DNA from 4 places in the Pseudomonas shiyinii genome. Region 4 is predicted to be linked to each of the others. Evidence: predicted binding sites of a transcription regulator. Region 4 holds the regulator's gene; each other region holds the start of a gene.
What was found. The regulator sigma-54, encoded in region 4, starts transcription at its own class of promoters, with help from an activator protein. The targets are predictions, from matches to a motif close to ANTGGCATNNANNTTGCTNT.

Region 1: a site for sigma-54 is predicted at 1,590-1,609, ahead of nirB (nitrite reductase large subunit NirB). Genes of this name have one in related genera too.
Region 2: a site for sigma-54 is predicted at 3,962-3,981, ahead of flgB (flagellar basal body rod protein FlgB). Genes of this name have one in related genera too.
Region 3: a site for sigma-54 is predicted at 2,046-2,065, ahead of ACXHGZ_RS06250 (CmpA/NrtA family ABC transporter substrate-binding protein). Genes of this name have one in related genera too.

What each region holds. Positions count from the first base shown of each region.
Region 1 is NZ_CM161522.1:992,163-1,000,088, reverse strand. It holds gene nirB (nitrite reductase large subunit NirB) at 1-1,465, opposite strand, end outside; gene ACXHGZ_RS04740 (bifunctional nitrate reductase/sulfite reductase flavoprotein subunit alpha) at 1,798-5,562, opposite strand; tRNA gene ACXHGZ_RS04735 (tRNA-Asp) at 5,937-6,013, opposite strand; tRNA gene ACXHGZ_RS04730 (tRNA-Val) at 6,030-6,105, opposite strand; gene rdgC (recombination-associated protein RdgC) at 6,312-7,232, shown strand; gene sugE (quaternary ammonium compound efflux SMR transporter SugE) at 7,495-7,812, shown strand; gene ACXHGZ_RS04715 (MFS transporter) at 7,831-7,926, opposite strand, start outside.
Region 2 is NZ_CM161522.1:3,178,856-3,186,781, reverse strand. It holds gene cheR (protein-glutamate O-methyltransferase CheR) at 1-670, shown strand, start outside; gene ACXHGZ_RS14335 (T6SS immunity protein Tdi1 domain-containing protein) at 700-879, opposite strand; gene ACXHGZ_RS14330 (GAD-like domain-containing protein) at 879-1,502, opposite strand; gene ACXHGZ_RS14325 (GAD-like domain-containing protein) at 1,649-2,266, opposite strand; gene ACXHGZ_RS14320 (DUF6861 domain-containing protein) at 2,277-3,623, opposite strand; gene flgB (flagellar basal body rod protein FlgB) at 4,028-4,435, shown strand; gene flgC (flagellar basal body rod protein FlgC) at 4,438-4,881, shown strand; gene flgD (flagellar hook assembly protein FlgD) at 4,897-5,601, shown strand; gene flgE (flagellar hook protein FlgE) at 5,633-6,994, shown strand; gene ACXHGZ_RS14295 (hypothetical protein) at 7,068-7,253, shown strand; gene flgF (flagellar basal-body rod protein FlgF) at 7,433-7,926, shown strand, end outside.
Region 3 is NZ_CM161522.1:1,325,125-1,333,050, forward strand. It holds gene ACXHGZ_RS06245 (ANTAR domain-containing response regulator) at 203-778, opposite strand; gene ACXHGZ_RS06250 (CmpA/NrtA family ABC transporter substrate-binding protein) at 790-2,004, opposite strand; gene ACXHGZ_RS06255 (quinone-dependent dihydroorotate dehydrogenase) at 2,133-3,158, shown strand; gene rmf (ribosome modulation factor) at 3,258-3,473, opposite strand; gene rlmKL (bifunctional 23S rRNA (guanine(2069)-N(7))-methyltransferase RlmK/23S rRNA (guanine(2445)-N(2))-methyltransferase RlmL) at 4,025-6,217, shown strand; gene ACXHGZ_RS06270 (sensor domain-containing diguanylate cyclase) at 6,312-7,926, shown strand, end outside.
Region 4 is NZ_CM161522.1:3,767,799-3,775,724, forward strand. It holds gene lptB (LPS export ABC transporter ATP-binding protein) at 1-567, shown strand, start outside; gene ACXHGZ_RS16985 (RNA polymerase factor sigma-54) at 724-2,217, shown strand; gene hpf (ribosome hibernation-promoting factor, HPF/YfiA family) at 2,295-2,603, shown strand; gene ptsN (PTS IIA-like nitrogen regulatory protein PtsN) at 2,616-3,080, shown strand; gene rapZ (RNase adapter RapZ) at 3,082-3,936, shown strand; gene ACXHGZ_RS17005 (HPr family phosphocarrier protein) at 3,958-4,230, shown strand; gene pmbA (metalloprotease PmbA) at 4,295-5,641, opposite strand; gene yjgA (ribosome biogenesis factor YjgA) at 5,751-6,272, shown strand; gene tldD (metalloprotease TldD) at 6,381-7,820, opposite strand; gene ACXHGZ_RS17025 (carbon-nitrogen hydrolase family protein) at 7,823-7,926, opposite strand, start outside.

The DNA.
Region 1 (7,926 bases), 2.4 Mb from region 4:
GGCTCTTGTCCACGGCCACGCCACGGGCGCTCAGCGCATGCTCGAAGACCTGCTTGAGCAGCGCCGCGCAGCCACCGCAACCGCTGGCGGCCTTGGTGCAGCCCTTGACCGCGGCGAGGTCGGCGCAGCCGCTGTCGATCGCCGCGCAGACCGCGCCCTTGCTGACGTTGTGGCAGGAGCAGATGGTCGCGCTGTCGGGCAGTGCATCGGCGCCCAGGGCCGGAGCCCCGCTACCTTGCGGCAGGATCAGCACCGCCGGGTCGGCCGGCAGGGCGATGCCGTTCTGCACGTACTGCAGCAGGGTGTCGTAATAGCTGTTGTCGCCCACCAGCACCGCGCCCAGCACACGCTTGCCGCTGGCATCCACCACCAGCCGGCGATAGGCCGCGTTGGCCTCGTCGATGAAGCGATAGCTGCGCGCGCCGGGGGTGGCACCGTGGGCATCGCCGATAGAGCCGACATCCACACCCAGCAGCTTGAGCTTGGTGGACATGTCGGCGCCGGTGAAGGCCTGGGCAGGCTCGCCTGCCAACAGCGCCGCCAGGTTGCGGGCCATGCCGTAGCCTGGCGCCACCAGGCCGAACACGCTGCCGTTCCACGACGCGCATTCGCCGATGGCGAAGATGCGTGGGTCGCTGCTGCGGCAATCGCCGTCGATCACCACGCCACCCCGGGCGGCGACAGCCAGGCCGCAGGCGCGGGCCAGGGCATCCTGGGGGCGGATTCCGGCAGAGAATACGATCAGGTCGGTTTCCAGGTGCTCGCCACCGTCGAAGTTCATGCGGTAGCGGTAGGCCTCGCCAGCACTGATCGACTGGGTGGCCCGGGACAGGTGCACGCCCACGCCCAGCGCCTCGATCTGCGCGCACAGGGCAGCACCGCCCTCGCCATCGAGCTGCACCGGCATCAGCCGTGGCGCGAACTCCACCACATGGGCTTCCAGGCCCAGGGCCTTCAGGGCATTGGCCGCCTCCAGGCCGAGCAGGCCGCCACCGACCACCACGCCACGGCGGGCGTTGCCGGCTGCCGCGCGGATGGCGTCGAGGTCGTCCAGGGTGCGATAGACCAGGCGCGCGGTGCCGCTGGAGCCTTCGATCGGCGGCACGAAGGGGTAGGAACCGGTGGCGAGGATCAACTGGTCGTAGCCGTAGCGCCCTTCGGCGGTGAACACCTCGCAACGTTCGCGGTCGATGCCCAGCACGGCCTCGCCCAGGTGCAAGTGCACGCCGTGGCGGTCGTAGAAGTCCCGCTCGCACATCGCCAGAGCCTCGGCATCGCTACCCCCGAAATAGTCGGAGAGGTGCACACGGTCGTAGGCGCGCTGGCGTTCCTCGCCGAACACGCGCAGCTCGAAACGCGCCAGGGCGCCGCGCTCGATCAGTTGTTCGACGCAGTGGTGGCCGACCATGCCATTGCCGACGATGACCAGTCGCTCTCGTTGCCCGCTGTTCGCTGTTGCCTTCATAGCCGATCCTCGCGAAAAAAAAGGCGCCTGGAGCCGAAGCTCCAGGCGCCTTTGCCTGTTCTCATCAGTAATGGGCCCCAGGGCTGGTCGCCGTTGATCAGCGGGGCATGTTGTCAGTTCGTTCAAAGCAGGGAGTGTGCCAACTCACCATTAGGCGTTGCCCCCTTTCTGTAGGAGCGGGCTTGTCCCTCGATCTAGGGCCAAGCCCTTGCCAGACGACGGTGATATCGGGCCCGGCCTAATCGCGGGACAAAGCCCGCTCCTACAAAGATCACGCCACACACAGGGGTAAAAGGCTCCAATCCGGTGCACGCCTGTACATCCTGGGGCGCTCAGTACACATCGCGCCGGTAGCGGCCAGCCTTGTTCAAGGCGTCCACGTAGGCCTGGGCCGCCTCGCTCCCCATACCGCCGTGCTCGGCGATGACCTGGTGCAAGGCGGCCTCGACATCCTTGGCCATGCGCAGGGCGTCGCCGCACACGTAGAAGTAGGCGCCCTCCTCCAACCAGCGCCACAGCTGCGCCCCCTGCTCCAGCATGCGCTGCTGGACATAGACCTTGCGCACCTGGTCGCGGGAGAACGCCGTACTCAGTTGCAGGTGGCCGCTGGCCTGCCAGGCCAGCAACTGGTCGCGGTAATAGAAATCGCAGGCTTCGTGCTGTTCGCCGAAGAACAGCCAGTTGCGCCCACTCGCCCCCCGCGCCTGGCGCTCTTCGAGAAATGCCCGGAACGGCGCGATGCCCGTGCCGGGGCCGACCATGATCACCGGCGTACAGTCGTCGTCGGGCAAGCGGAAATGTTTCGTCACCTGGGGGAAGATCGCCACCTCGTACCCCTCGGCGCGGTCGGCGAGGAAGGTCGAGCACACGCCCTTGCGCGTGCCGTAGCGCACCGTGGAGACCGTCAGGTGAACCTGACCGGGATGCACGGTGGGGCTCGAGCTGATCGAGTACAACCGAGGCTGCAAGGGCCTGAGCAGGTCCAGCCACTGCGCCAGTGACAACGCCTGCGGGAACTCGCGCAACACATCGGCCAGTTGCCGCCCCCACAGCCAGCTTCTCAGATCGGCCTTGCGTTCGGGCAGCAGCATGCCACGTAGGTCGCTGCTCGCCTGGCTGAAGACCTCCAGCTGGCGGGACGTGATCCGGGTGATGTCCAGGTGCCGCTCCAGGGCCACGGCCAAGGGCATGGAGGCGTTGCCCTTGAGCTCGACCGAGGCCTGGCCGTCCAGCTTCATCAAGCCGAGCAACTCCTCGACCAGCGTCGGGCAGTTGCGAGGCCAGACACCCAGGGCATCGCCGGCTTGGTAGGCGAAGCCACTGTCGCCCAGTTCGAATACCAGCTGGCGGGTTTCCTTGCTGGCGCCCGGGCCATTGAGCAGGCGATTTTCCACCAGCTTGGCCGACAATGGACGCTGTTTGTCGAACACCTCGCTGGAAACACTGCCGCGCAATACCGCCGCCGGGGCCGCGCCCAACGCCGGCAGCAGCGCCTCGAGCCAGGCGGTGAAGGCGTCGTCGAAGTCAGGTTCGCAATCGACCCGGGGCAATAACCGATGGGCACCCAACGCGGCCAGACGCGCATCGAGCTTGCGGCCAAAGCCGCAGAACTGGTCGTAGCTCGAATCACCCAAGGCCAGCACCGCATAGGGCAGCTCGGCGCAGTGGCTGCCCTCCTCCCCTAGCAACGCCTGCCAGAAGTCGGCCCCGCTGGCGGGGGCTTCGCCGTCGCCGAAGGTGCTGGCGATCAGCATCACGCTGGCAGCACCTTGCAATTGGCGCGGGCTGACCGCTTCCATGCAGCTGACCTCTACTGCCAACCCCGCTTCGCGCAGGCAGTGGCCACAGCGCTCGGCCAGGGCCTGGCCGTTGCCGGTCTGCGAGGCCCAGAGTACGCGGTGCAGAGGATCATCGGACGGTGTTTCGGCAGCAGTTGCCGGGCTCAACTCGAGCACATCGATACGCGCCCCGCCGACCCGCTCCACGGCCACGGCGCACTGTTTATAAGCCGGTTGCAAAGAAGTCGGGTCGACAGCGTCGCAGGTCAGCGCGTTGATCGCCAACTGCTCGCCATGCACATCACTCCAGTGGAAGGGGGCGAAGCAGCTGCCCACCTGCACCCGGTCGCTGACCCGCGTCGGCAGCACGGCCTGGCCGCGACGGGAGCGAATGGCCACCTGGTCGCGCTCGGCGATCCCCAGGCGTGCCGCGTCCTCGGGGTGCAGCTCGATGAAGGGGCCCGGGTCGAGCTTGTTCAGGCTGGGAACCTTGCCGGTCTTGGTCAGGGTATGCCACTGGTGCTGCACACGCCCGGTATTGAGCACCAGCGGGAAGTCGCTATCGGGCTGCTCGGCCGGCGGCAGCCAGGGACGTGCCAAAAAGCGAGCCTTGCCGCTGGGGGTGGGGAAGGCCAATACAGGCCGTGCGGCGGCGGCGCTGGCGTCGACGTAGCGCAGCGGGCTGCGGTCATCGTCGCGGCCCGGGGCACAGGGCCATTGGCGCGGGCGCTGGCGCAGCTCGGAGTAGCCAATACCGCGCAGGTCGTAGCCGGTTCGTGGATTCCAGAAGCGGCGGATCTCATCGAATACGGCTTCGGCGTCGGGGTAGTCGAAGCCTTGCGCATATCCCATGGCACAGGCGATGCGCGCAATGATTTGCCAGTCGGGCAGGCTCTGGCCGGGCGGCTCGACCGCCTTGGGCATCAGCGTCAGGTTGCGCTCACTGTTGACCATCACCCCCTCGCCTTCGGCCCAAAGGGCGGCGGGTAACAGGATGTCGGCGTAGCGGTTGGTCTCGGTATCGAGGAACGCATCCTGGGTGATCACCAATTCCGCCCGGCCCAGGCCGTCGATGACCTGCTGGCGGTTGGCGACGCTGGCCACCGGGTTGCTGCAGATGATCCAGCAGGCCTTTATCCGGCCGGCTTTCATCTGTTCGAACAATGCCACGGTGCCTGCCTCGCTCTCGTTGCGCAGTCTGCCCGGGGCGAGCCCCCAGTGCTGTTCGACGAAGGCACGGTCAGCGGCGACCTGTGTCGAACGCTGGCCAGGCAACCCGGGCCCCATGTAGCCCATTTCGCGCCCGCCCATGGCATTGGGTTGGCCGGTCAACGAGAACGGGCCGCTGCCCAGGCGGCAAATGGCGCCGGTGGCCAGGTGCAGGTTGCACAGGGCATTGCTGTGCCAAGTGCCGTGGATGCTCTGGTTCAGGCCCATGGTCCAGCAGCTCATCCAGTTGCCGGCTCGGCCGATCCAGTCCGCGGCCTGGTGAATGTCGGCCTCGGCGAGGCCGGTAATGGCAGCGACCCGCTGCGGGGTGTAAGCCTCGAGGAAAGCGGGCATCGCCTCCCAGCCTTCGGTGTGACGGGCGATGAAGTCGGCGTCGGTATGGCCATTGCGGTGCAACAGGTGCAGCAGGCCGTTGAGCAGGGCCAGGTCGGTACCCGGGCGCACCTGCAGGAACAGGTCGGCCTTATCGGCGGTGGCACTGCGCCGGGGGTCGACGACGATCAGCCTGGCGCCGGCCTTGAGCCGGTCGAGCAGGCGCAGGAAGAGGATCGGATGGCAATCGGCCATGTTCGCGCCGATCACCAGGAACACCTCGGCGTGCTCGAAATCCTGGTAGCTGCCCGGTGGCCCGTCGGCGCCCAGGGACTGCTTGTAGCCGCTGCTGGCGCTGGCCATGCACAGGCGCGAATTGGACTCGATGTGCCGCGTGCCGATGAAGCCCTTGGCCAGCTTGTTGGCCAGGTACTGCGCCTCCAGCGACATCTGCCCGGACACATAGAGCGCCACCGCGTCCGGGCCGTGGGTGTCGATGATCCCACGCAGACGGTCGGCGGCCTGTTCGATGGCGCTGTCCAGAGTGCCCTGCACGGGCTCATGACCGCGCTGCCGGCGCATGAACGCGTGGGTCATGCGCCCGGCGGCGGTCAGTGGCAGATGAGCGGTCAGGCCCTTGGTGCAGAGGCGACCGAAGTTGCTCGGGTGCTGCTTGTCACCGCTGACCTTGGTGACCTTGCCGTCCGTCACGGTCATGACGATGCCGCACCCTACCCCGCAATACGGACACACACTGCGCACTTCGCTGCTGCTCATCGGTCGATCTCCTGGCCGCATGAACGAAAAAAGGCGCCGGCCGCCCCGCCCTGCAGAAGCAGGAGGAGCAGCACGGCGCCTTTGTCGTGGGGGCCATCGGCATTGATGGCCTGGATGCAAGAGCATCAGCAAGTACTGGGCCAACTGCAGACATCGGCCCCCCCACAGGGACTTCAGTGTCCTTGAGGAACAGAAACAGTGTGGGAGCGAACTTGCCCCGAGATTGGGCCGGCACAGAAATGGCACTGAACCATTGGGTTCGCACCAATCGGTGGCACTGACGACCTCAACAAGCAGCAGAAACAAATAAAGCGACCCTAGGGTCGCTTTATTTGTGGCTTCCGGGTGTTCAGTGGGCCCTGGAAGCTGGAATATGGCGCAGCGGACGGGACTCGAACCCGCGACCCCCGGCGTGACAGGCCGGTATTCTAACCGACTGAACTACCGCTGCGCTAAACATCGAGAAGTGGTGGGTGATGACGGGATCGAACCGCCGACCCTCTGCTTGTAAGGCAGATGCTCTCCCGGCTGAGCTAATCACCCAACGTCTCGGTGTGGCGCGCATTCTACGGAGGACCTGCCACCCTGGCAAGCACTTTTTTAAAAAAATTTTTCAGGCCTTTCAAAGACCTAGCGCAACAGCGCTTTTCTCCTGAATTAAGTCACTGGTGGCGCTCTGACAGGGTTGGCCTGCGACCACCCCTCGGAGAATAATGCCCGCCTTATGCATTAAGGAGAGATTCCCCCTCATGTGGTTCAAGAACCTGCTGACCTACCGCCTGACCCAGGACGTCCCGTTCGAGCCCGAGGCATTGGAAGCCGCCCTGGCCAGCAAGCCAGCCCGACCCTGCGCCAGCCAGGAGCTGACCACCTATGGTTTCGTCGCCCCGTTCGGCAAGGGCGAGGATGCTCCCTTGGTGCACGTCAGCGGTGACTTCCTGCTGATCGCTGCACGCAAGGAGGAACGCATCCTGCCCAGCAGCGTGGTCAACGACGCCGTCAAGGAAAAGGTCGAGGAGATCGAGACCGAGCAGATGCGCAAGGTCTATAAAAAGGAACGCGACCAGATCAAGGACGAGATCATCCAGGCATTCCTGCCCCGCGCCTTCATCCGCCGTTCGATGATCTTCGCCGCCATCGCCCCGCGCCTGGGCTTGATCCTGGTCAACTCGGCCAGCGCCAAGCGTGCCGAGGACCTGTTGTCGACCCTGCGTGAAGTGATGGGCTCGCTGCCGGTGCGCCCGGTCACGGTCAAGACCGCCCCGAGCGCGACCATGACCGACTGGGTCAAGACCCAGGAGCCGGCTGCCGACTTCTTCGTCCTGGATGAGTGCGAGCTGCGCGACACCCATGAAGACGGCGGCATCGTGCGCTGCAAGCGCCAGGACCTGGCCAGCGAAGAGATCCAGCTGCACCTGGGCACTGGCAAGGTGGTCACCCAGCTGGCCCTGGCCTGGCAGGACAAGCTGTCGTTCGTGCTGGATGACAAGACGGTGATCAAGCGCCTGAAGTTCGAAGAGCTGCTGCAGGAGCAGGCCGAGCAGGACGGCGGCGAGGAAGCCCAGCAGCAGTTCGACGCCAGCTTCACCCTGATGATGATGACCTTCACCGAATTCCTGCCGGCGCTGTTCGAGGCGCTGGGGGGCGAGGAGATTCCGCAGGGGGTCTGAGATACCAGTCGCCTCACCGGCCCTATCGCGGGACAAGTCGGACCGCCGCACCGCCGCTCCCACAGGTATCCGCTCTACCCGAAATGGACAGGCCTTGTGGGAGCGGGCTTGTCCCGCGATTGCGTGGGCTCGGATAACGCTTACACGCTTGCCGACTCACAGCAAAATGTGCAGTATAGTGCGCACTGTGAGGACGGCCTCACGACGCAACGCGTGACCATTCCGGGGACGGCCCCATCCTTAGCAACGATGGAGACTCATCATGTCCTGGATCATCCTGTTCTTCGCCGGCCTGTTCGAAGTGGGCTGGGCCGTAGGCCTCAAGTACACCGACGGTTTCACCCGCCCCCTGCCCACTGCCTTGACCATCGCCGCCATGGCTGTGAGCCTGGGCCTGCTGGGCCTGGCCATGAAGGAACTGCCACTGGGTACCGCCTATGCGGTCTGGACTGGCGTCGGCGCCGTGGGCACCGTGATCGCCGGGATCATCCTGTTCGGCGAATCCATGGCGTTCATGCGCCTGGCCAGCGTCGCGCTGATCGTGGCCGGCCTGGTCGGCCTGAAGGTCAGCACCAGCTGACCTTTCTTCCTTCCCTTCTCAACGCACGTCGCCGCGCAGGGCGCAGACCTTCTCGCGCAGCGCCTCGGGCTGCGCCGCGTCCACCGGGACGGCGGCGCCAGCCACCAGGGTCAC
Region 2 (7,926 bases), 590 kb from region 4:
TATCCAGAGCCAGCCACGGGGCGGTTTACGCGAGCAGGTGGTCGACGCCATGACGACCAACGAGACCCTGTGGTTCCGCGACACTTACCCCTTCGAGGTGCTCAAGAACAAGGTCATCCCGGAGTTCATCAAGAACAACCCCGGCCAGCGCCTGCGTATCTGGTCGGCGGCCTGCTCCTCGGGGCAAGAGCCGTACTCGATCTCCATGGCCATCGATGAGTTCGAGCGCAGCAACCTGGGCCAGTTGAAGATGGGCGCGCAGATCGTCGCCACCGACCTGTCCGGGTCGATGCTGACCAACTGCAAGACCGGCGAATACGACAGCCTGGCCATCGGCCGCGGCCTGTCCCAGGAGCGCCTGCAGCGCTACTTCGACACCAAGGGCCCGGGCCGCTGGGCGGTCAAGGCGCCGATTCGCAGCCGGGTGGAGTTCCGCTCCTTCAACCTGCTCGACAGCTACGCGGCGTTGGGCAAGTTCGACATCGTGTTCTGCCGCAACGTGCTGATCTACTTCTCGGCCCAGGTCAAGAAGGACATCCTGCTGCGCATCCACAGCACCCTCAAGCCCGGTGGCTACCTGTTCCTCGGCGCGTCCGAGGCGCTCAACGGCTTGCCGGACCACTACCAGATGGTGCAGTGCAGCCCGGGGATCATCTACCAGGCGAAGTGAGGTAGGTAGAGGTTATGAGGTTTTCAGCTTCAGAAGTCAGAGAAGCTGTAAGGCTCGAGTTCAGTGAGCTGTGAAAGGAAAAGTAGGTGCTCTACGGCCTTGACCTTTTCGAGATGCTCCACTTGGCTAGGCCCGCCCATCATATAGGTGCCAAGCGCCTGACGGCGCTTGGTCCGTGATAGTGCTACTTCATTGAATGGTTGCAGCATCAATCAGGTTGCTCGGAGAAGGGAAAAGGCTGCAGGTCTGCCAGTTGCGCAAGAAAGACCAAGTGCTCAACGGCGCTGACTTTTTGAAGGTGCTGCAGGGAGTCGGAGCCACCCAGCATGAGTGCAGGGAAAAAGCCGTACATCTCATCATGTTTAAGTCTGCCAAGCTTTTCTCTGGCGGGATTGAAAAGGTGATTGAAATCATTTGAGTCGACTTTTCTTGATAGGATAAATCCTTGAAGTTCGGAGTTGAGCTGTTCTTTTGTAAAATCAGTTTTATAGAAAACGTACTGAGAGCTAAAGCTTGCTATTTCCAGTGCGAATCCAGTTTTTTCGCCCCATAGATATAAGTCTCCAAAAGCGCTTCTTGCAATCAAGTGATAGTTGTCATGTGAGTAAAATGCGGTGCCTGCAATCCAGCAGGAAACTACGGCGTCATACTCTTGTGGGTTGACCAGCCAGAATATGCCCTCTCCATAGCCTCCCCATCCATGTTCGGACCAATATTCCAAGAGCTTGGAAGGAAGCTTGTCTCTGTATCTTTCGATTGTGGAGGTAGGTACTTCCCGGCGGTCAATCGGTAGGCCGAAGTTTTTAATGAATTTGGCAAATATTTTATCTATTTTGGTTTCCTCGCGTTAGCGGTACATGAGGTGCCTCCCTGGCAGCGTGTGCAGGGGGAATCCCATCATGCATAGGTCCCAAGCGCCTGACGGCGCTTGGTCCATTGCTGGTCGATACGGGAAGGCTGTGCTTGAAGATAAATTGCCTAAAAGTCGGGAAGGGCGAATGGCTTGAGTTCGGATATTTGCGATAGAAGCATCAAGTGCTCCACGATTTTTACTTTCGCCAAGTGTTCAAGATTATCAGGGCCGCCAAGCATGATGGCGGGGATGAAACCATACATCTCGTCAGGGCCTAGCTGGCCAAGTTTTTGTCGAGCCGGCTTGAATAGGCCACCGTAGTCGTTGGTATCTACCCGCTTGGATGCCATGAAGGCCTTCACCCCTTTGTTCATTTTGTTTCCAACGTAAATGGAGTCATGAACTCTGTAGCGCGAAAGCACGCTCGTGATTTTGAGTGATGCGCCTGTCTTCTCTCCCCAGAGATACAAGTCTCCAAAGGCGCTTCTGGCAATCACGTGATAGTTGTCGATGGTTTCGAGCGCGGTGCCTTCAAGCCAGGATGCTACAACGCCATTATACTCTTGTGGGTTGACCATCCAGAAAATCCCATCGCCATAACCGCACCATCCATGCTCGCTCCAATACTCCAGTAGCTGATCAGGCAGTGTCCCGCGATAGCGCTGAATGCTCGATACTGGGACTTCTCGGCGCTCGATGGTATTTCCAAACTCTTCTAGAAAAACAGAAAAAGCCTCATCCATGTATTGTCTCCTAGCATTTGTGAAGATTTACATTTATCAACGTTTTACCACGAGAGGATTCTGGTACTGCCGCTGCGGCATTTCTTAGGTTCTCGACCTTGGTCTTCCATTGTGGTCCGATACTTGAGTTGACCTGCCGATCTCCAAAATCAGCAATGACATCTTTCCCGCCGGCTACAAGGTCAGGGTTATGCAGGGCTGCAAGGCTTGCCATGGTTTTCTTTGCTCTCTTAGCAGCTTCTGCTTTTGCAGCTCTATAACCCATTGATTCCTGTAACTCTTCTTCCAGTCGCTGGGTCAGTGCCTCTTCCAGCTCTTTTCGCGCTCTTTTTGCCGCGCTAGGGCTCCGTTTTACGGGGTTGGCAATATTCTCGAGAAATTCCTCAACCGTCAGCCGGTTCAACCCTTCCTGCTGCCCTTTCAGCTGCCGCTCAAACTCGGCATGCTTGGATACTGGCAATTTGTCCGCCTTGAAGCAGGCCACCGTATGCAACGGCATGCTACCGGGCTTACCCGTGGATGGCTCCTTATCTTTCCCTCCCGGCCGATTAGGCTGTATCGGTTGCGGCTCATCCACCGCCCCCTTGCGCCGCTCCGGCACCTGCAGATCCGGCCGTTTCTTCAACCCTTCTTCATGCTTGAGCATCCATTGCCCCAGCCGCGCACCTTTGCGGCTGGCCGCCATCTCCTGCGCCAGCACCCGGGCGTCGCCTCGCCCGCGCGTGAGGTAGGACACAATCGCGCCCAGTAGCAACACCACGACTTCTACATGGCCCAGGGCAATATGATGGGCGGCTCGGGATACCGCATGTGGGTCGTCCTGGCTGAATGGGCTCAGACCTTCGTCACCACGCGTACCTTTCCAGGCTATGCAGATGCCATCGAGGTAGTACTCGCCGATGCGTGGCAGGCCGTCGATGAAAAATTCGGCGATGGACGCCAGCCCCAGTACGCCGAGGATCCAGCCGCTGACCTTAAGACCCATCGCCGCGCCCGCGCCGGCAAAGGGAATGGCGCCCGCTCCTGCACCCAATACGCCTATTCCTGCACCAATGGCGCCGCCGGTGATGACGCCGCTGGCGACGATCATCGCCATCTGCCTCACGACGATGAGCAGTTCGTCGACGATGCTGGCGATTTCGAGGTCGGCGAAGCGTTGGCGCAGCATACGTGCAGCTTGCCATTCAGCCTGGTCGAAGGCCGACTGAACGGCTCTGACCCGGCGTAGGTTGAGCGCCAGCGAGGCGACCTGTTCGTTGAGGTGCGTGCGAAAATGGGCGCCTCCTTGATAGCCCATTTCATTGATGATGCGTGACTCGATTTCCTGCCACGAGGGTATGTAGTGGCCCAGAAACATGTGGTGTCTCCCTGACAGCGTGTGCAGGGGGAAATCACATCACGAAAAAATGGTGATCATTTCCGTGTGGCTTGTGGGATAATTCGCAAACTTCACTGAAATCGCCGACAAAATCGTCGATGGTATAGCTCGAGAGCGATCTGGTTCGCCCAGACCCTGAGCTTCAAGCTGTGCGTGGTTCGACCATGGCCTCAATTGGTGTCAATTTTTTGTTTTGCCGCTTTTGCCACCACGCGATTGCCGCTTTCCCTTCACCAGGCGGAAGCACTTTGCCGCTTTTCTGGCATCCCGCTTTGCCACCCGCGCCCCAAACCTCCGGTTTTACTGGGTCCCTGTCGCTTGGCACAAACCTTGCTCTAGCCTGCTCACGATTCTTCCGGTCAACCTTCGAAGGTTTCCCAGACATGAGCATCAGCTTCGACAAGGCGCTCGGCATCCATGAGCAGGCATTGAGCTTCCGCGCCCAGCGCGCCGAGGTCCTGGCCAACAACATCGCCAACGCCGACACGCCCAACTACAAGGCGCGCGACATGGATTTCTCGGCGGTGCTCGCCGCCGAGACGGCCAAGCAGCAGGACGGCCGCATCGCCCTGGACCGTACCAATACCCGGCACATCGAGGCCCAGGGCTTGGCCATGGGCGATGACACCCTCAAGTACCGCACGCCGATGCAGCCTTCGATCGACCAGAACACCGTCGATGCGCAGATCGAGCAGTCGAACTACGCAGAGAACGCCATTGGCTTCCAGGCCAGCTTCACCCTGCTCAACAGTAAATTCAAAGGGCTGATTTCGGCCCTGCGCGGAGAGTGACCATGTCCCTTGCCAGTGTCTTCAACATTGCCGGTAGCGGCATGAGTGCGCAGAACACCCGCCTCAACACCGTTGCCTCGAACATCGCCAACGCCGAGACCGTGTCCTCGAGCATCGACCAGACCTACCGCGCACGCCACCCAGTGTTCGCCACCACCTTCCAGCAGGCCCAGGATGGTGCCGGCCAGTCGCTGTTCCAGGACCAGGGCGAGGCGGGGCAGGGCGTACAGGTGATGGGCATTGTCGAGGACCAGAGCAACCTCGAGGCGCGCTACGAGCCCAACCACCCAGCGGCGAACAAGGACGGCTACGTCTACTACCCGAACGTCAATGTGGTGGAGGAGATGGCCGACATGATCTCCGCCAGCCGTGCGTTCCAGACCAACGCCGAACTGATGAATACTGCCAAGACCATGATGCAGAAGGTCCTGACCCTGGGTCAGTGATAAGGAATACGGACCATGGCTATCGATAGCACCAGTGGTGTGAACCTGAACGACGTCCTGTCGGCTTCGGGTGTGAGCACGGGCACCACCAAGAAAACCACGGCCGAGCCCGCCGACAAGAATGCGCTGGGCAAGGATGCGTTCCTGCAATTGCTGGTGACCCAGATGCAGCACCAGAATCCGCTCGACCCGCAGGACAACAGCGAGTTCGTGGCGCAGTTGGCGCAGTTCAGCAGCCTGGAGGGCATCACCACGCTCAACAGCACCGTCAACTCCATTGCCGGTGCGCTGGGTTCGTCCCAGGCGCTGCAGGCCTCATCGCTGGTCGGGCGCTCGGTGGTCGTGCAGAACGACAAGGCCGTGGTCGATACCGCCGAGAGCTTCAATGGCCAGATCGTCGTGCCGCAAAGTGTGGGCGAGGCGAAGGTCACCATCAAGGACAAGGACGGCAACGTCGTCAAGACCATCGAGTTGGGCGAACAGAAGGCCGGTTATGCCGACTTCATCTGGGACGGCACCAACGAGAAGGGCGAGAAAGTCGATCCTGGTACCTACAGCTTCGCCGCCACCACCACGGTGGATGGCAAGGCGGTGCAGTTGTCCACCCTGCTGCCGGCCAAGGTCACCAGCGTCAGCATCAACCCCAATGGCGAGATGATGCTCAACCTGGCCGGGCTCGGCAAAGTTTCCCTTTCCAGCGTGCAAACCATTGGTATCTAAGGCCGGCTAGCGCGGCACAAGGAGCTTCTACATGTCTTTCAATATCGGTCTTAGCGGTCTGTACGCAGCCAACAAGCAGTTGGACGTCACCGGTAACAACATCGCCAACGTCAATACCACCGGCTTCAAATCCTCGCGTGCCGAGTTCGCCGACGTATACGCCGGCGCCAACCGCCTGGGCGTAGGCAAGAACCAGGTCGGCAACGGCGTACGCCTGGCCGCGGTTTCCCAGCAGTTCAGCCAGGGTGACATCAACAACACCGGCAACGTGCTGGACATGGGCATCCAGGGCCAGGGCTTCTTCGTCCTGTCGGACAACGGCTCGATGGTCTACACCCGGGCTGGCGCGTTCCAGACCAACAAGGACAACTACGTGGTCACCTCGGACGGCCTGCGCCTGCAGGGCTACGCCGCCGATTCGACCGGCAAGATCCAGAAGGGTGTGCTGAGCGATCTGCGCATCGATACGTCCTCACTGGCGCCGAAGGCCACCTCGTTGATCGACCAGGGCATCAACCTGAACTCTTCGGCCACCGACATTCCGCTGGAAGTCTACGATGACAGCACCCCACCGGTGTTGGTGCCGAACAAGCCGTTCGACCCTGCTGATGAAACCACCTACACCAAGTCGTTCCCGACCAAGGTGTACGACAGCCAGGGCAACGAGCACACCATGGAGCAGTTCTATCGCAAGACCGGCACCAATGAATGGACCATGTACACCCTGGTGGACGGTCGCAATCCATTCGATCCGGCCTCCGAGGCGCCATTGACCGGCACCATCAGCTTCAACAGCGATGGCTCCGTCAAGAGCATGGCGGCTGACAACACTGGTCATCCGGCTGGTTCGTCGTTCACGGTCAGCAACAACACCTTCACCATGACCGGTTGGGTGCCGGCGGCGAAGAACGCGGCAGGTGACTGGGCCGCCAATGGTGCTGCAGGCAATGCCGATGGCATGCGCCTGTCGATGAACAGCACGACCTCCTACAACACCGAGACGGCGCGCATGTCGCAGTCCCAGGACGGCTATGCCACCGGCATCCTGTCGAGCCTGAGCATCGACTCCACCGGCGTGTTGTTCGCCAGCTTCAGCAACCAGCAGTCCCGCGCCATCGGTCAGGTCGCCATCGCCAGCTTCGCCAACGAGCAGGGCCTGCAGCAGATCGGTGGTACCCGCTGGACCGAGACTTACTCCTCGGGCATTCCTGGCATCGATGCGCCGAAGACCGGCACGCTGGGGAGCGTCGAGTCCAACTCGCTGGAGGCGTCCAACGTCAACCTGACCCAGGAGCTTGTCGAGCTGATCAAGGCGCAGAGTAACTATCAGGCGAACGCCAAGACCATCTCCACCGAAAGCACCATCATGCAGACCATCATCCAGATGACCTGACGGTCACTGGTCGGTCGAGTGCGCGCGAACCCCTTTCCCGGTAAAGGGGTTCGTCGTTTTTGAGGTAAGGCTCATGAAGAAATGGATCGTCACGCTCGCCGCAGCGCTGTGTCTGCTCCAGGCGCAGGCGGCCGCAGCGCCCTGGTGGCGTTGGGAAAGCCAGGCCGACGGGCGCCTGGTGTGTTCGCAGTGGTCGCCTGGGGAGGGGTGGAAACGCTTTGCCGGGCCCTACAACAATGCCGGTTGCCGCGAGCCGTAGCCGATTGCCGTCAGCGGCAAGATGGCGCCGGATATCCGGCGTCGTCCATTCCAAAGGCGTCCCTCAAAGCCCGTATTCACGGGCTTTTTCATGATTTCTAAAAGTTGGTTCGGAACTTGCTTTAGTGCCTGCAAAGCAACGCTGGCGGCAATCGGTCGTCGGTGCAGCGGAGGATGATTGTGGACAAGATGCTTTACGTGGCCATGACCGGCGCCAGCCAGAACGCGCTGGCCCAACGGGCCCACGCCAACAACCTGGCGAACGTTTCCACCAACGGCTTCCAGCGCGACCTGGAGCAGGCGCGGTCGATGCCGGTGTTCGGCGACAGCTTTCCGGCGCGAGCGTTCGCCATGACCGAACGCCCGGCGACCGACTTCACCGCAGGTGCCCTGGTGGAAACCGGCCGCGAGCTGGACGTGGCCGTCAGCGGTGACGGTTTCATCGCCGTGCAGGCACCGGACGGCAGCGAAGCCTACGTGCGCACCGGCAGCCTGAACATCGATGCCCTGGGCGTGCTGCGTGCCGGCAACGGCATGCCGGTCATCGGCAATGGCGGCCCGATCGCCATTCCGCCGGAGCAGAAGGTGGAGATCGGCGAAGACGGCACCATCAGCATCCGCGCCATGGGTGAAGACCCGCGGGTGATGGCCGAGGTCGATCGCATCAAGCTGGT
Region 3 (7,926 bases), 2.4 Mb from region 4:
CACCTCGCGTGGCTGCAACGCTGGTCACGCCCTGGCTGTGCAGGGCTGGAACGAAAAAGACGCCGCTGCCCGCTCCACAAGAGGAGGGGAGAGCGACGTCTTTGTCGGGAATCAAGTGAGGTAGCCGCCGTTGGCTACCGGTGAGGTTTGCTCAGCAAGAGATGGGCCAACTGTAGGCGGGGGGGCTTTGGATTTTCGGTGCCTAGCCCAGCATCTCGTGCATGGCGATGATCTGCTCGGCCACCTGGATCAGCCTCTGCTGTCGGCTCATGGCCTGGCGCCGCATCAGTGTGTAGGCCTGTTCCTCGTTGCAGTCTTTCATCTTCATCAACAACCCTTTGGCTTGTTCGATGCGCTTGCGTTCGGCCAGTTGCTGGTCGCGAGCCAATAACTGCGCCTTGAGCGCCTGGTCGCTTTCGAAGCGGGCCATGGCCACGTCGAGGATCGGCTGCAGGCGCGTGGCCTGGATGCCTTCGACGATATAGGCGCTGACCCCGGCCTGGATCGCCTGGCGCATCACGCCCGGGTCGTGCTCGTCGGTGAACAGCACGATCGGGCGAGGGCGGTCGCGGCTGACCAGTACCACCTGTTCCATCACATCCCGGCCCGGTGATTCGGTATCGATCAGAACTACGTCAGGGTGCACGGTTTCGACGCAGGTGGGCAGGTCGATGGTCAGCGCGCCGGCCTCGATCACCTCGAAGCCCGCCTCGATCAGGGCGCCCTTGAGGCGGCCGACTTTCTTTTCGGTATCGTCGATCAGCAGGATACGCAGCATGTTCGTGCTCCTCACAGTCCGGCTCGGGTGCCGAGGGCGTCATCCAGGGCATGCAGGCGGAAGCTGCGGGCGTAGCCGTAAGGGTCGCTGCCGTCCCAGCGGCTGCCGTCGATCAACAGGCTGCTGCGCATGAGGGGATAGGAGCACGGCACGCCGACGGCCTCGGCTGCCTGTCGGTAGAGCGACAGCTGCTGGACTTGGTGGGCGACTTTTAGGTAGTCCGGGTCTTCGCGCAGCAGGCCCCAGCGGCGGAACTGGGTCATGAACCACATGCCATCGGACAGGTAGGGCATGTTCGCCCGCCCCTGGTCGAACAGGCGCAGGGCGTGAGGGTCGTGCCACTGGTTGCCAAGGCCGTCCTGGTAGTCGCCGAGCAGTCGCGGTTCGATGCTGCCCAGTGGGGCGTCCAGGTAGGCCTTGCCGCTGAGCAGTTGGGCTGTGCTACGACGGTTTTCCTGGCATTGCTCGATGAATCGGCTGGCGGCCAGAACGGCTTTCACCAACGCTCGGGCACTGTTGGGGTATTGCTCTACGAATGAGCGGGTAGCGCCGAGGACTTTTTCCGGGTGGTCCGGCCAGATCGACTGGCTGGTCGCCAAGGTAAAGCCCAAGCCCTTGGCCACCGCATCGGCCGACCAGGGTTCGCCGACGCAAAAGCCGTCGATACGCCCGGCCTGCAGGTGGGCAGCCATTTGCGCGGGGGGTACCACCACACTGCGCACGTCCTGCAGCGGATGGATACCCTGGCTGGCCAGCCAATAATACAGCCACATGGCGTGGGTGCCGGTGGGGAAGGTTTGGGCGAAGGTCAGGCGTGCGCCATGCTGGTGCACCAGGCGCGACAACGCCTCGGGGCTGGTCACGCCTTTGCGCTGCAGGGCCGGGGAGAGGTTCAGGGCCTGGGCGTTCTGGTTCAGGCCCATGAGCACGGCCATGGCATGGCTGGGGACGCCGCCCAGGCCCAGGTGCACGGCATAGACCAGGCCGTACAGGCAATGGGCGGCGTCCAGTTCGCCACTGACCAGCTTGTCGCGCAGCCCGGCCCAGGAGGCCTGGCGCTTGAGGTTGAGGGTCAGGCCGTGCAGCTGGGCGAAGCCTTGTGTGGCGGCCACTACGACCGGCGCGCAGTCTGTCAAGGCCATGAAGCCGATGTCCAGGGAGGTTTTCTCGGGTGCATCGCTGCCATTGACCCAGGCCAGGGGTGTCGTGGGGAGTGCTGTATTCAAGGGGTTCCTCGCCGGTACGGGGCTGTCTGCCTGTACCTTGCGAAGCAACCCATGTGCCAGCGCCCCTGTCGCCCGGGCCGCGCGCTGGCTATAATCGCCCGCTCACTCACCGCGAGTCTTGCCTGCCCATGTATACCCTGGTCCGCCAGCTGCTGTTCAAGCTTTCCCCGGAAACCTCCCACGACCTGTCCCTGGACCTGATCGGCGCCGGTGGCCGCCTCGGTCTGAACGGCCTGCTGTGCAAGCAGCCGGCGGCGTTGCCGGTAACGGTCATGGGCTTGAACTTCGCCAACCCGGTCGGCCTGGCCGCCGGCCTGGACAAGAACGGCGCGGCCATCGACGGTTTCGCCCAGCTGGGTTTCGGCTTCGTCGAGATCGGCACCGTGACCCCGCGCCCTCAGCCGGGCAACCCCAAGCCGCGTCTGTTCCGCCTGCCCGAAGCCACGGCGATCATCAACCGCATGGGGTTCAACAACCTCGGCGTCGATCACCTGCTGGCGCGGGTTCGCGCAGCACGTTATGACGGTGTGCTGGGCATCAACATCGGCAAGAACTTCGACACGCCGGTCGAGCGCGCGGTGGACGACTACCTGATCTGCCTGGAGAAGGTCTACGCCGACGCCAGCTATATCACCGTCAACGTCAGCTCGCCCAACACCCCGGGCCTGCGCACCTTGCAGTTCGGCGATTCGCTCAAGCAATTGCTGCAGGCCCTGGCGGTGCGCCGCGAGCAGTTGGCCACCGAGCACGGCAAGCGTGTGCCCCTGGCCATCAAGATCGCCCCGGACATGACCGACGAGGAAACCGCGCTGGTGGCCTCGGCGCTGATGGAAACCGGCATGGATGCGGTGATCGCCACCAACACCACGCTCGGCCGCGAAGGCGTGCAGGGCCTGCCGTTCGGTGACGAGGCCGGTGGCCTGTCCGGTGCGCCGGTGCTGGAGAAGAGTACCCACACGGTGAAGGTATTGGCCGGTGAACTGGCCGGCAGGTTGCCGATCATCGCCGCGGGCGGAATCACCGAAGGGCGTCACGCAGCGGAAAAGATTGCCGCTGGTGCCAGCCTGGTGCAGGTGTACTCGGGCTTTATCTACAAGGGGCCTGCGCTGATCCGCGAGGCGGTGGATGCCATTGCGGCGATGCCTCGGCAATAAAGGAACGGGCATAAAAAAGGGCCCCTCGAGGGGGCCCCTGGGCCTCAGCCCGCCGCCCGGATAGGGCGCGCATGGTGACTCGAATTCAGTGTCCTCGTCTCAGCCAACGGCGTGATTTTCGTTGAGTCTCTGGATGCCAGCGGTGCCGGTCATGCCATCCCAGTTGTCACCCCGTCCTTCGCGCCAGCCATTGATCCAGGCTTGACGTACGGACGGCAGGTTGAAGGGGCAAAGCTCGCGGGATTTGCCGGTGACCCCATACTGGTAGCCACGTGAATATGCTCTTTCCAACGGATCACGCTTAAGTCTTCTCATAGGGTGTTGCCCTCACTTGTTGACTGTAATGTCCCGTCGGCCTCTCCGAGGCCGGGCAGAATCGTTCTGCCGGTTTGCGCTCGCTGCCGGCGTGGCGAGCGGAAGGTGTTGCCTCGTTGCGAGACAACCTGAGGTCAGTTCTAACCAAAGCGAGTCACAGTGTGAATGATCGATTTGTCATAAGGACGTAACCTTTCCAAGGGTCAAAGGATAAGTAAATAAATGCGACTCAACTTGATTTATCGTTGAGCCCGCTATGATCAGGGTTTAGCGCTGCTGTGCAGTCACCTGGCCAGTGGTGCCGGATGATGACCGTAACAATTTGAAATGCGACGAAGGGTCACATTGGCGGCCCCGTCGCTGGAAATTTTCATACTGCCTGATGATCTAACCCACTTTCGCCATGACGCGATGGGCTCGTCGATCAGGTGGCCCGGCCTTCCCTCAATGGGCAAGGCCACCCGAGCGCCTGCTGGAAGGGCGCCCGGGCAAACTCAGGCGGGGCGATGCGTCGGCCCGTCACTCAACCAGCCCAAGGCTTTGGATTGCTCATGTCGGACCGTTTCGAACTCTATCTCACCTGCCCCAAAGGCCTGGAAGGCCTGCTCGCCGAGGAAGCCCGCAGCCTGGGCCTTGAAGAGGTGCGCGAGCACACCTCGGCGATCCGCGGCTCGGCCGACATGGAAACCGCCTACCGCCTGTGCCTGTGGTCGCGCCTGGCCAACCGCGTGCTGCTGGTGCTCAAGCGCTTTTCCATGAAGAACGCCGACGAGCTCTACGGCGGCGTCCATGGTGTCGACTGGCAGGACCACCTGATGGCCGACGGCACCCTGGCGGTGGAGTTCAGCGGCCACGGCTCCGGTATCGACAACACCCACTTCGGTGCCCTGAAGGTCAAGGACGCCATTGTCGACAAGCTGCGCAACCGTGAAGGCCAGCGCCCCTCGGTGGACAAGATCGACCCGGACGTGCGCGTGCACCTGCGCCTGGAGCGCGGTGAGGCGATTCTGTCCCTGGACCTTTCCGGCCACAGCCTGCACCAGCGTGGCTACCGCCTGCAGCAAGGCGCTGCGCCGCTGAAGGAGAACCTGGCGGCGGCGGTGCTGATCCGTGCCGGGTGGCCGCGTATCGCCGCCGAAGGTGGCGCCCTGGCTGACCCCATGTGCGGCGTGGGCACCTTCCTGGTCGAAGCGGCGATGATCGCTGCCGATATTGCACCTAACCTCAAGCGCGAGCGGTGGGGCTTCACGGCTTGGCTCGGCCATGTGCCGGCGCTGTGGCGCAAGGTGCATGACGAGGCCCAGGCCCGTGCCCAGGCAGGGTTGGCCAAGCCGCCGCTGTGGATTCGCGGCTACGAAGCCGACCCTCGGCTGATCCAGCCGGGGCGCAACAACGTCGAGCGCGCGGGCCTGGGCGACTGGGTGAAGATCTACCAAGGCGAGGTGGGCAGCTTCGAGCCGCGCCCGGACCAGAATCAGAAAGGCCTGGTGATCAGCAACCCACCCTATGGCGAGCGCCTGGGCGACGAAGCGAGCCTGCTCTACCTCTACCAGAACCTTGGCGAGCGCCTGCGCCAGGCTTGCCTGGGTTGGGAGGCAGCGGTGTTCACCGGTGCGCCGGAGCTGGGCAAGCGCATGGGCATTCGCAGCCACAAGCAGTACGCGTTCTGGAACGGCGCGCTGCCCTGCAAATTGTTGCTGTTCAAGGTGCAGCCCGATCAGTTCGTGACCGGCGAACGCCGCCAGGCCGAGCCTGAAGCGGGCGAACCACGCCGCCCCGCGGCGGTTGCCAGCGAGCCGGCACGCCTGTCCGAGGGCGCGCAGATGTTCGCCAACCGCCTGCAGAAGAACCTCAAGCAACTGGGCAAGTGGGCCCGTCGCGAGCAGGTCGGTTGCTACCGGCTGTACGATGCCGACATGCCCGAATATGCCCTGGCCGTGGACCTCTACCAGGACTGGGTGCACGTGCAGGAATATGCCGCACCGCGTTCGGTCGACCCAGACAAGGCCCAGGCGCGCCTGCTCGATGCCCTGGCGGCCATCCCCCAGGCGCTGGGCATCGACCCGCAGCGCGTGGTGCTCAAGCGCCGCGAGCGCCAGAGTGGAACCCGCCAGTACGAGCGCCAGGGTGCTGAAGGCCGTTTCCATGAAGTGAACGAAGGCGGCGTCAAGCTGCTGGTCAACCTCACCGACTACCTGGACACCGGCCTGTTCCTGGACCATCGCCCGATGCGTATGCGCATTCAGCGCGAAGCGGCCGGCAAGCGCTTCCTCAACCTGTTCTGCTACACCGCCACGGCCACCGTGCATGCGGCCAAGGGCGGGGCGCGCAGCACCACCAGCGTCGACCTGTCCAAGACCTACCTGGACTGGGCGCGACGCAACCTGGCGCTCAATGGCTTCTCCGACCGTCACCGCCTGGAGCAGGGCGACGTCATGGCATGGCTGGAAGGCAACCGCGACAGCTATGACCTGATCTTCATCGACCCGCCGACCTTCTCCAACTCCAAGCGCATGGAAGGCGTGTTCGACGTACAGCGCGACCATGTGCAACTGCTGGACCTGGCTATGGCCCGGCTGGCGCCAGGGGGGGTGCTGTATTTCTCCAACAACTTCCGCAAGTTCCAGCTCGACGCCGGGCTGGAGGAGCGTTATGCGGTCGAGGAAATCAGCGCGAAGACCCTGGACCCGGATTTCGCCCGTAACAACCGGATCCACAAAGCCTGGCGCATTCAGGCCCGCTGAGCCGACCAGCTACGTTGCGCGCCTAGTGGCCAATAGCTATAACTGAGCGAAGGGCTGGACAATTCGCAGGACGCTGACGTGGTGAGAGCCTTCTATGAAGTGTGGCGTGCGTGCGAAGGTGCTTGGCGTATTTCGCGAAGCCGTGCCTGCGTGGGCGGTGGCGCTGGCGGCCTTGGTCGCCGGCGGGCTGCTCACGGCCGCCTTGGTGATCGCCGCCCAGACATTCTATAAGCAGCAGTTGCGCCAGCGTTTCGACTTGCTGGCCAACGAGCGCTACAGCCGTATCGCCGAACGTTTCGAAGACCAGGAGCAGCGCCTGGACGGGCTGCGGCGCTTCTTCAGCTATTCCACCCAGATCACTCCGTTGGAGTTCGATGGCTATGCCCGGCCATTGTTGTACCGCACCCAGGCCTATTCCTGGGCGCCGCGGGTCGATGCCGGCCAGCGAGGCGACTTCGAGCGCCGGGCCAGGGTGTGGCTGGGCCAGGACTACCAGATTCGCGACCAAGGCGCGCAGGGCGGTTGGCAGCCAGCCGCCGAGCGCGACTACTACTACCCGGTGCTCTATACCCAGGCCGCCTCGCTGCAGGGACAGCCCTATGGCCTCGACCTGCGCGGCCAGCCCCTGCGCGAGGCTACGTTGATCCGCGCCCAGTCGCCGGGCGGCATGGCGGTTTCGGCGCCGCTGGACATGATCAATGTCGAGCCGGCCTATGCGCGCGGCGTGCTGATGGTCGCGCCGGTGTTCGCCGACGGCGTGGTCGCCGGTCTGCCGACGGGCTATGTGATGGCGCTGCTGAGCATGCGACGTCTGATTGCCGAAGGCCTGCCGCCGTCGGAGGAGGACAACCTGGTGGTGCGCATCACCGATAATTCCGGGGACAAGGGCCCGGAGGTGCTGTTCGACTCACAGAACCCTATCGCCCCGGTGTCCCTGGCCAGCAGCCACCTGCTGCACTTGGCAGACCATCATTACCAGCTCGACATCCGCCCCAGTCTGGCCTTCCTCCAGGCCAACCGCTCCTCCGCCTCGGTGGCCATCGGTTTGCTGGGCGGCTTGTTGAGCCTGTTGCTCAGCACCTTGCTCTACAGCCTGTTCAGCCAGCGCCAGCGCGCTCTGAGCCTGGTGGAGCAACGCACCGCTGAGCTGCGCGTCAGCGAGCAATCCCTGCGCGACACCCATAACCAGCTGCGCAGCGTGCTGGATGCCGCCACCCAGGTGGCGATCATCGCCACCAGCCTCAGGGGCGTGGTCAGCACCTTCAATGCCGGTGCCGAACGCATGCTGGGCTATTCGGCCAGCGAGGCGGTCGGCCGGTTGCGCCTGGAGGACCTGGTTCCGCCCGAGGAGCTGACCCAGCGCGCTCATGCCTTGAGCGTGCGCTACGGACGTGATTTCGGCGGCGGCCAGGCGATGTTCGCCGAGACGGTACAGGAGAGTGGCAGCGAGCCGGGGGAATGGACCCTGGTGCGCAAGGATGGCAGCCACCTGCTGGCGAACATGCTGGTGACGGCCGTGCTCGACGAGCAGGGCCTGTGGGTGGGGTACCTGGCGATCTGTATCGATGTCACCGAGCGGCGACGGGTCCATGAGGCCCTGGCGGCACGTGACCGGCTCCTGGAAAAGCTCAGTGCCGAAGTGCCGGGCGGTATCTACCAGTATCGGCAGGACGCCGACGGGCATTCGTGCTTTTCCTACGCGAGCCAAG
Region 4 (7,926 bases):
CGCGCCGACCAGGGCCGCGTGCTGATCGACAACCTGGACGTCAGCCACCAGCCCATGCACGGCCGCGCCCGCGCTGGCATCGGCTACCTGCCCCAGGAAGCGTCGATTTTCCGCAAACTGTCGGTGGCCGACAACATCATGGCCATCCTCGAGACCCGCAAGGACCTCGACCGCGACGGCCGCCGCAAGGAGCTGGAAAGCCTGCTGCAGGAGTTCCACATCAGCCACATCCGTGACAACCTCGGCATGAGCCTCTCCGGTGGCGAACGCCGCCGCGTCGAGATCGCACGGGCATTGGCCACCGCGCCGAAGTTCATCCTGCTGGACGAACCCTTCGCCGGTGTCGACCCGATTTCCGTGGGCGATATCAAGCAGATCATCCATCATCTCAAGGCCAAGGGCATCGGTGTGCTGATCACCGACCACAACGTCCGCGAGACGCTCGATATCTGCGAGACTGCCTACATCGTCAACGATGGACAACTGATCGCCGAAGGCGATGCCGAGACCATCCTGGCCAATGACCTGGTCAAGGAGGTCTACCTGGGCCACGAGTTCCGACTCTGAGCCCGGAGTCTGCCTGGGGCACTGCCGCAAAAGTTGCAGTGCTCTAGGCAAACGCTACAATTTCAGGCATATAACTTGCTTAAAATTGGCGCCCCGGCGCCCTACGTGTAGTGGATGGCGCATGCGCGCCGGCGAACAAGGTATTAAGCCCCAGCCATGAAACCATCGCTCGTCCTAAAAATGGGCCAGCAACTGACGATGACACCGCAGTTGCAACAGGCCATCCGTCTGCTCCAGCTCTCCACCCTGGACCTTCAACAGGAAATTCAGGAAGCGCTGGAGTCCAATCCGATGCTCGAACGTCAGGAAGACGGCGACGACTTCGACAACAGCGACCCCATGGCCGACAACGCCGAGAGCAAGCCGGTCGCCGAAGCCCAGGACAACAGCTTCCAGGAAAGCACGGCCAGCGCCGAAACCCTGGAAGAAGGCGAATGGAACGAACGCATCCCCAACGAACTGCCCGTCGACACGGCCTGGGAAGACATCTACCAGACCAGCGCCAGCAGCCTGCCGGCCAGCGATGACGACGAGTGGGACTTCACCACCCGCACCTCCACCGGCGAGAGCCTGCAAAGCCACCTGCTGTGGCAGTTGAACCTGGCACCGATGTCCGACACCGACCGGCTCATCGCCGTGACCCTGATCGACAGCATCAACGGCCAGGGCTACCTGGAGGACAGCCTCGAGGAAATCTGCGCAGGCTTCGACCCGGAGCTGGATATCGAGCTGGATGAAGTGGAAGCCGTACTGCACCGCATCCAGCAGTTCGAGCCTGCCGGCATCGGCGCCCGCAACCTCGGCGAATGCCTGCTGCTGCAGCTGCGCCAGCTGCCGGCCGACACCCCATGGATGGCCGAAGCCCAGCGCCTGGTCAGCGACTTCATCGACCTGCTCGGCAGCCGCGACTACAGCCAGCTGATGCGCCGCATGAAGCTCAAGGAAGATGAACTGCGCCAGGTCATCGAGCTGGTACAGAGCCTCAACCCACGCCCGGGCTCGCAGATCGAGTCCAGCGAGCCGGAATACGTGGTACCCGACGTCATCGTGCGCAAGGACAACGACCGCTGGCTGGTGGAGCTCAACCAGGAAGCGATCCCGCGCCTGCGGGTCAACCCGCAGTACGCAGGTTTCGTCCGCCGCGCCGACACCAGCGCCGACAACACCTTCATGCGCAACCAGTTGCAGGAGGCACGCTGGTTCATCAAGAGCCTGCAGAGCCGCAACGAGACGCTGATGAAGGTCGCCACCCAGATCGTCGAGCACCAACGCGGCTTCCTCGACCAGGGCGACGAAGCGATGAAGCCATTGGTGCTGCACGACATCGCCGAGGCGGTGGGCATGCACGAATCGACCATTTCCCGGGTCACCACGCAGAAATACATGCATACCCCGCGTGGTATCTATGAATTGAAATACTTTTTCTCGAGCCATGTGAGCACCGCCGAAGGCGGTGAATGCTCGTCTACGGCGATCCGCGCGATCATCAAGAAACTGGTTGCGGCGGAAAATCAGAAAAAGCCATTGAGTGACAGCAAGATCGCTGGTTTACTGGAGGCACAAGGCATCCAGGTAGCCCGTCGCACCGTCGCCAAGTACCGCGAGTCCCTCGGCATCGCACCGTCGAGCGAGCGCAAGCGACTGATGTAGCCCCTGGCTGTGCCATAGCGTTTCAGTGGCAGGTGCAATACCTGCCCTTTATGCACGGGCAACAAAGGAGAAGCTGTATGCAAGTCAACATCAGTGGACAGCATGTAGAAGTCACCCAACCACTGCGTGAGTACGTACTCGAGAAGCTCGCCCGGGTGGAAGGACATTTCGACAAGATCACCAACGTCACGGTGATCATGAAAGTCGAGAAACTGCAGCAGAAGGTCGAGGCCACGCTCCAGATTCCCGGCGGAGAAGTGGTTGCCAACGCCGAACACCAAGACATGTATGCAGCGATCGACGCCCTGGCTGACAAGCTCGACCGCCAACTGAAAAAACACAAGGAAAAACAGCAAAGCCTGCTGCAAGGTGCAGCCGCCCGCTGATCCCTCTCATCCATGATCCGACTTGAAACCATCCTGACCCCCGGCCGTTCCCTCGTGAACGTGCCGGGCGGCAGTAAGAAGCGCGCCCTGGAAAAGGTCGCCAACCTGATCGCCGAGCAAATTCCCGAACTGGAGATGCAAGACGTCTTCGAAAAGCTGGTTGCCCGCGAGAAACTGGGCTCCACCGGCTTCGGCAATGGCATCGCCATCCCCCACTGCCGGCTCGAAGGCTGCACGGCGCCCGTCAGCGCCCTGCTGCACCTGGATGCTCCCATCGACTACGACGCCATCGATGGCGCGCCCGTGGACCTGCTGTTCGTCCTGCTGGTACCCGAGGCGGCCACCGATGCCCACCTTGAACTGCTGCGCCAGATCGCCAGCATGCTCGATCGCAAGGAGGTTCGCGATCGCCTGCGTGCCGCCGACAGCAGCGAGGCCCTGTACCAGGTAGTCCTGGACGCACAGAACGAGCACTAACATGCGCCTGATCATCGTCAGCGGCCGGTCCGGCTCCGGCAAAAGTACCGCCCTCGATGTCCTGGAAGACAACGGCTATTACTGCATCGACAACCTGCCCGCCGGGTTGTTGCCGCAACTGGCCGAAAACGCACTGATCAATACCGAGCTGTTGCAACCGAAGGTGGCCGTCTCCATCGACGCGCGCAACCTGCCCAGCCACCTGACCCGCTTTCCCGACCTGCTCGAAGAGGCCCGAAGCCGGCATATCCAATGTGATGTGTTGTACCTGGACGCCGACGAGGAGACGCTGCTCAAGCGCTTCTCCGAGACCCGCCGGCGCCACCCGCTGACCAACGCCAATCGCTCCCTGGCAGAGGCGATCCGCGTCGAAAGCGAGCTGCTCGGCCCGATTTCCGACCTGGCCGACCTGAAGATCGACACCACCAACCTGAACCTCTATCAGCTGAGGGACTCGATCAAGCTGCGCCTGCTCAACCAGCCCGAGCCCGGCACCGCGTTCCTGGTCGAGTCCTTCGGTTTCAAGCGCGGCATGCCCGTGGACGCCGACCTGGTGTTCGACGTACGCTGCCTGCCCAACCCGTACTGGAAGCCGGAGTTGCGCGAGCATTCCGGGCTGGACCAGCCGGTGATCGACTACCTGGCCGCCCAGCCGGATGTCGAGGAGATGTTCCAGGATATCTCCAGTTACCTGCTCAAATGGCTGCCCCGCTTCGCCGCCAGCAACCGCGCGTATGTCACCATCGCCATCGGCTGCACCGGCGGGCACCATCGTTCCGTGTACCTGACCGAGCGCTTGGGCCAGTTGCTGCAACAATCCCTGAAAAACGTCCAGGTTCGCCACCGCGACCTCTAGCCCAAGGATATCCGCCCCACGATGCCCGCCCGCGAAATCACCATCATCAACAAGCTTGGCCTGCATGCCCGGGCGGCGGCCAAGTTCGTCGGCGTGGCCGGCCGCTTCCCCTGCCAGGTCAGGGTCGGGCGCGCGCCGGACAAGCTGGTGGATGGCAAAAGCATCATGGCAGTGATGATGCTCGCCGCAGGCAAAGGTACCCAGGTGCACCTGATGACCGAGGGCGAGCAGGACACCGAGGCCATGGATGCCCTAGTCGAATTGATCAACAACTACTTCGACGAAGGCGAGTAGCTCCAGCCAGCCAAACAACCGGGGCCGCAAAGCGGCCCCGGTTTTTCCAGCAATGCGGCAAGTATCAACTCCCCGCCACAGTCATCCGTTCGATCAGCACCGAGCCACTGTGGATGTTGCTGCGGGTTTCGATATCGCTGCCGATGGCCACGATCTGCTGGAACATGTCTTTCATGTTGCCGGCGATGGTGACTTCCTGGACCGGGAACTGGATTTCACCGTTCTCTACCCAGAAGCCCGCCGCACCGCGGGAATAGTCGCCGGTCACCATGTTCAGGCCATGTCCCATCAATTCGGTTACCAGCAAACCGCGCCCCATGCGACGGATCAAGGCTGCCTGGTCCTCCACCCCGTGGGTGACGAAGAGGTTATGCACACCGCCAGCATTGGCGGTGCTCGGCAGGCCCAGCTTGCGCCCCGAATAGGTACCCAGCAAATAGGAAACCAGCTCGCCCTTGTCGACGAATGGCTTGGCATACGTAGCCAGGCCATCGCCATCGAAAGCGGCACTGCCCAACGCGCGCGGCAGGTGTGGGCGCTCGTCGAGGGTCAGCCAGGTGGGGAACAGACGCTGGCCGATGGCACCATCGAGGAACGATGACTTACGGTACAGGTTGCCGCCGGAGATCGCCGACAGGAAGCTGCCGAACAGGCCACCGGCCAGTTCGGCAGAGAACAGCACCGGCACTTCGCAGGTAGGCACCGGGCGCGCGCCCAGGCGGCTGGCTGCGCGCTGTGCGGCCCGCTGGCCGATGCTACGCGGGTCGGCCAGCAGGTTGCCCTGGCGATTGACGTCGTACCAGTAGTCGCGCTGCATCTGCCCTTCGCCTTCGGCGATCATCACGCAACTCAAGCTATGGCGCGTGGAGGCGTAGCTGCCGATGAAGCCATGGCTGTTGCCATAGACCCGGCAGCCTTGGTGAGTGTTCAGGGTGGTGCCGTCGGCATTGAGGATGCGCGGGTCGGCATCGAACGCCGCTGCCTCGCAGGCCAATGCCATCTCGACGGCTTTTTCCGGCTCCAGGGCCCAGTCATGATAAAGATCGAGGTCCGGGATCTCGCGGGCCATCAACGCCGCGTCGGCCAGGCCTGCACATTCATCCTCGGAGGTATGCTGGGCGATGGCCAGCGCGGCCGCCACGGTCTCGCGAATGGCCTCAGGGCCGCTCGCCGAGGTGCTGGCCGAGCCCTTGCGCTGGCCGACGTAGAGGGTGATGCCGAAGCCTTGGTCGCGGTTGAACTCGACCGTCTCGACCTCACGCTGGCGCACCGTGGTGGACAGGCCCTGCTCCAGCGACACCGCGACCTCGCAGGCGCTGGCACCTTGGCGGCGCGCTTCTGCGATGATCGCCTCGACCTGCTCCTGCAAGGCTGGCAGGTCCTTGGGGCCTACGCTCTGGACTGCACTCATGGTTTTCTCCACTCAAAATTCTGCGTTCGGCTTGGGTCATTGTACGACCGGGCCGGACAAGCGGCCCCCGACTGGTTATCATGGCGGCGATTTCCAGCGGACTGCCACCATGGTTGATTCTTACGACGACGCCTTCGACGGCGAAAAAAGCAAAACCCAGATCAAGCGCGAGCTGCATGCGCTGGTCGAACTCGGCGAGCGCCTCACCACGCTCAAGGCCGAAACCCTGGCGCGCCTGCCCTTGACCGACGAGCTGCGCAAGGCCCTGGCCGAGGCTTCCAAGCACACGGCTCATGGCGCCCGCAAACGCCACATGTCGTTCGTCGGCAAGCTGATGCGAGTACAGGACATCGACGCGATCCACGCCGTGCTCGAACAGATGGACAGCTCGACTCGCCAGTACAACGAGCGCTTCCATAACCTGGAACGTTGGCGCGATCGCCTGATCGATGGCAACGACGACGACCTCGAACGTTTCGTCAACGAGTACCCCGACACCGATCGCCAGCACCTGCGCTCGCTGATCCGCCATGCCCAGCACGAGAAGGCACGGAACAAGCCACCCGCCGCCGCGCGCAAGGTCTTCAAGTACATCCGCGACCTCGACGAACTGCAGCGCGGGCTGCGCTGATCCCTACCGAGGAGCCCTGCCGGGGCGGGCGCGAAGCCGGCGACACGGTGCCGCCTGGCACCGGCTTCGCCGGATACGCCCGCTTCCAGATCGCCCCTCGCGCCGGCATCACGCGCCGGTACCACCCACGGTGATCGCATCGAGCTTCAAGGTCGGCTGACCAACGCCCACCGGCACCGATTGTCCATCCTTCCCGCATGTCCCCACGCCGCTGTCCAAGGCCAGGTCGTTACCGACCATCGACACCCGGCTCATCGCCTCCGGACCGTTGCCGATCAGGGTGGCGCCCTTGACCGGCGCGGTGATCTTGCCGTCTTCGATCAAATACGCCTCGCTGGTGGAGAACACGAACTTGCCGCTGGTGATATCCACCTGGCCACCGCCAAGGTTCGCGCAATAGATGCCCTTTTTCACCGAGGCGATGATTTCCTGCGGGTCGCTCTCACCCGCGCGCATATAGGTGTTGGTCATGCGCGGCATCGGCAGGTGCGCATAGGACTCGCGACGGCCGTTGCCGGTGACCGCCATGCCCATGAGCCGCGCATTGAGCTTGTCCTGCATGTAGCCTTTGAGGATGCCGTTCTCGATCAGGGTGGTGCATTCGGTCGGGGTGCCCTCGTCATCGACGCTCAGGGAACCACGGCGGCCCTCCAGGGTGCCATCGTCGACGATGGTGCACAGCGTGGACGCCACCTGTTCACCGATACGCCCACTGTAGGCCGAACTGCCCTTGCGGTTGAAATCGCCTTCCAGGCCGTGGCCCACTGCTTCGTGCAACAGCACGCCGGACCAGCCTGGCCCCAACACCACGGGCAAGGTACCGGCCGGTGCCGGCTTGGCCTCGAGGTTGACCAACGCCTGGCGCAGGGCCTCGCGGGCGTAGCCCATGACGCGCTCCTCGGTGAAGTAACGGTAGTCGGCGCGCCCGCCACCGCCCTGCCCGCCACGTTCGCGGCGACCGTTCTGTTCGACGATCACGCTGACGTTGAAGCGCACCAGCGGCCGCACGTCGGCCGCCAGGCTGCCATCGACCGCAGCCACCAGGATGCGCTCCCAGACCCCGGCCATGCTCACCGTCACCTGCTGGATACGAGGGTCCAGGGCACGGGTCGCGGCGTCCACACGCTTGAGCAGCTCGACCTTCTCGGCACGGCTGAGCACGTCCAGCGGGTTGTCCTGGGCGTACAGCGCCGTCACCTGCTGGCTGCGGAAAGCCTGCACGCGGCCCTCCTGCCCGGAGCGGGAAATCGAACGGGCGGCACGGGCCGCCGAGGTCAGGGCTTCGAGGTTGATCGCGTTGCTGTAGGCGAAACCGGTCTTTTCACCGGACTGGGCACGCACGCCCACGCCTTGGTCGAGGTTGAAGCTACCCTCCTTGACGATGCCGTCCTCCAGCGCCCAGGTTTCCGAGATCTGGCCCTGGAAATACAGGTCGGCGGCATCGATGCCTGGGCCTGCCAACTCGCCCAGCACAGCCTGCAGGCTGTCCAGGGTCAGTCCGCCCGGGGCCAGGAGCTGTTCGCTGACGGTGGATAACATCTGGCTCATAGTCACTCCGAGGTGTGCGCAGGCCGCAAGGCGTCCTGCGAGAAAAAGCGCCGGTGCTGGGCAACCGGCATTCGCGCCCTGATGGACGCCTGTTCAATGCTGTCGC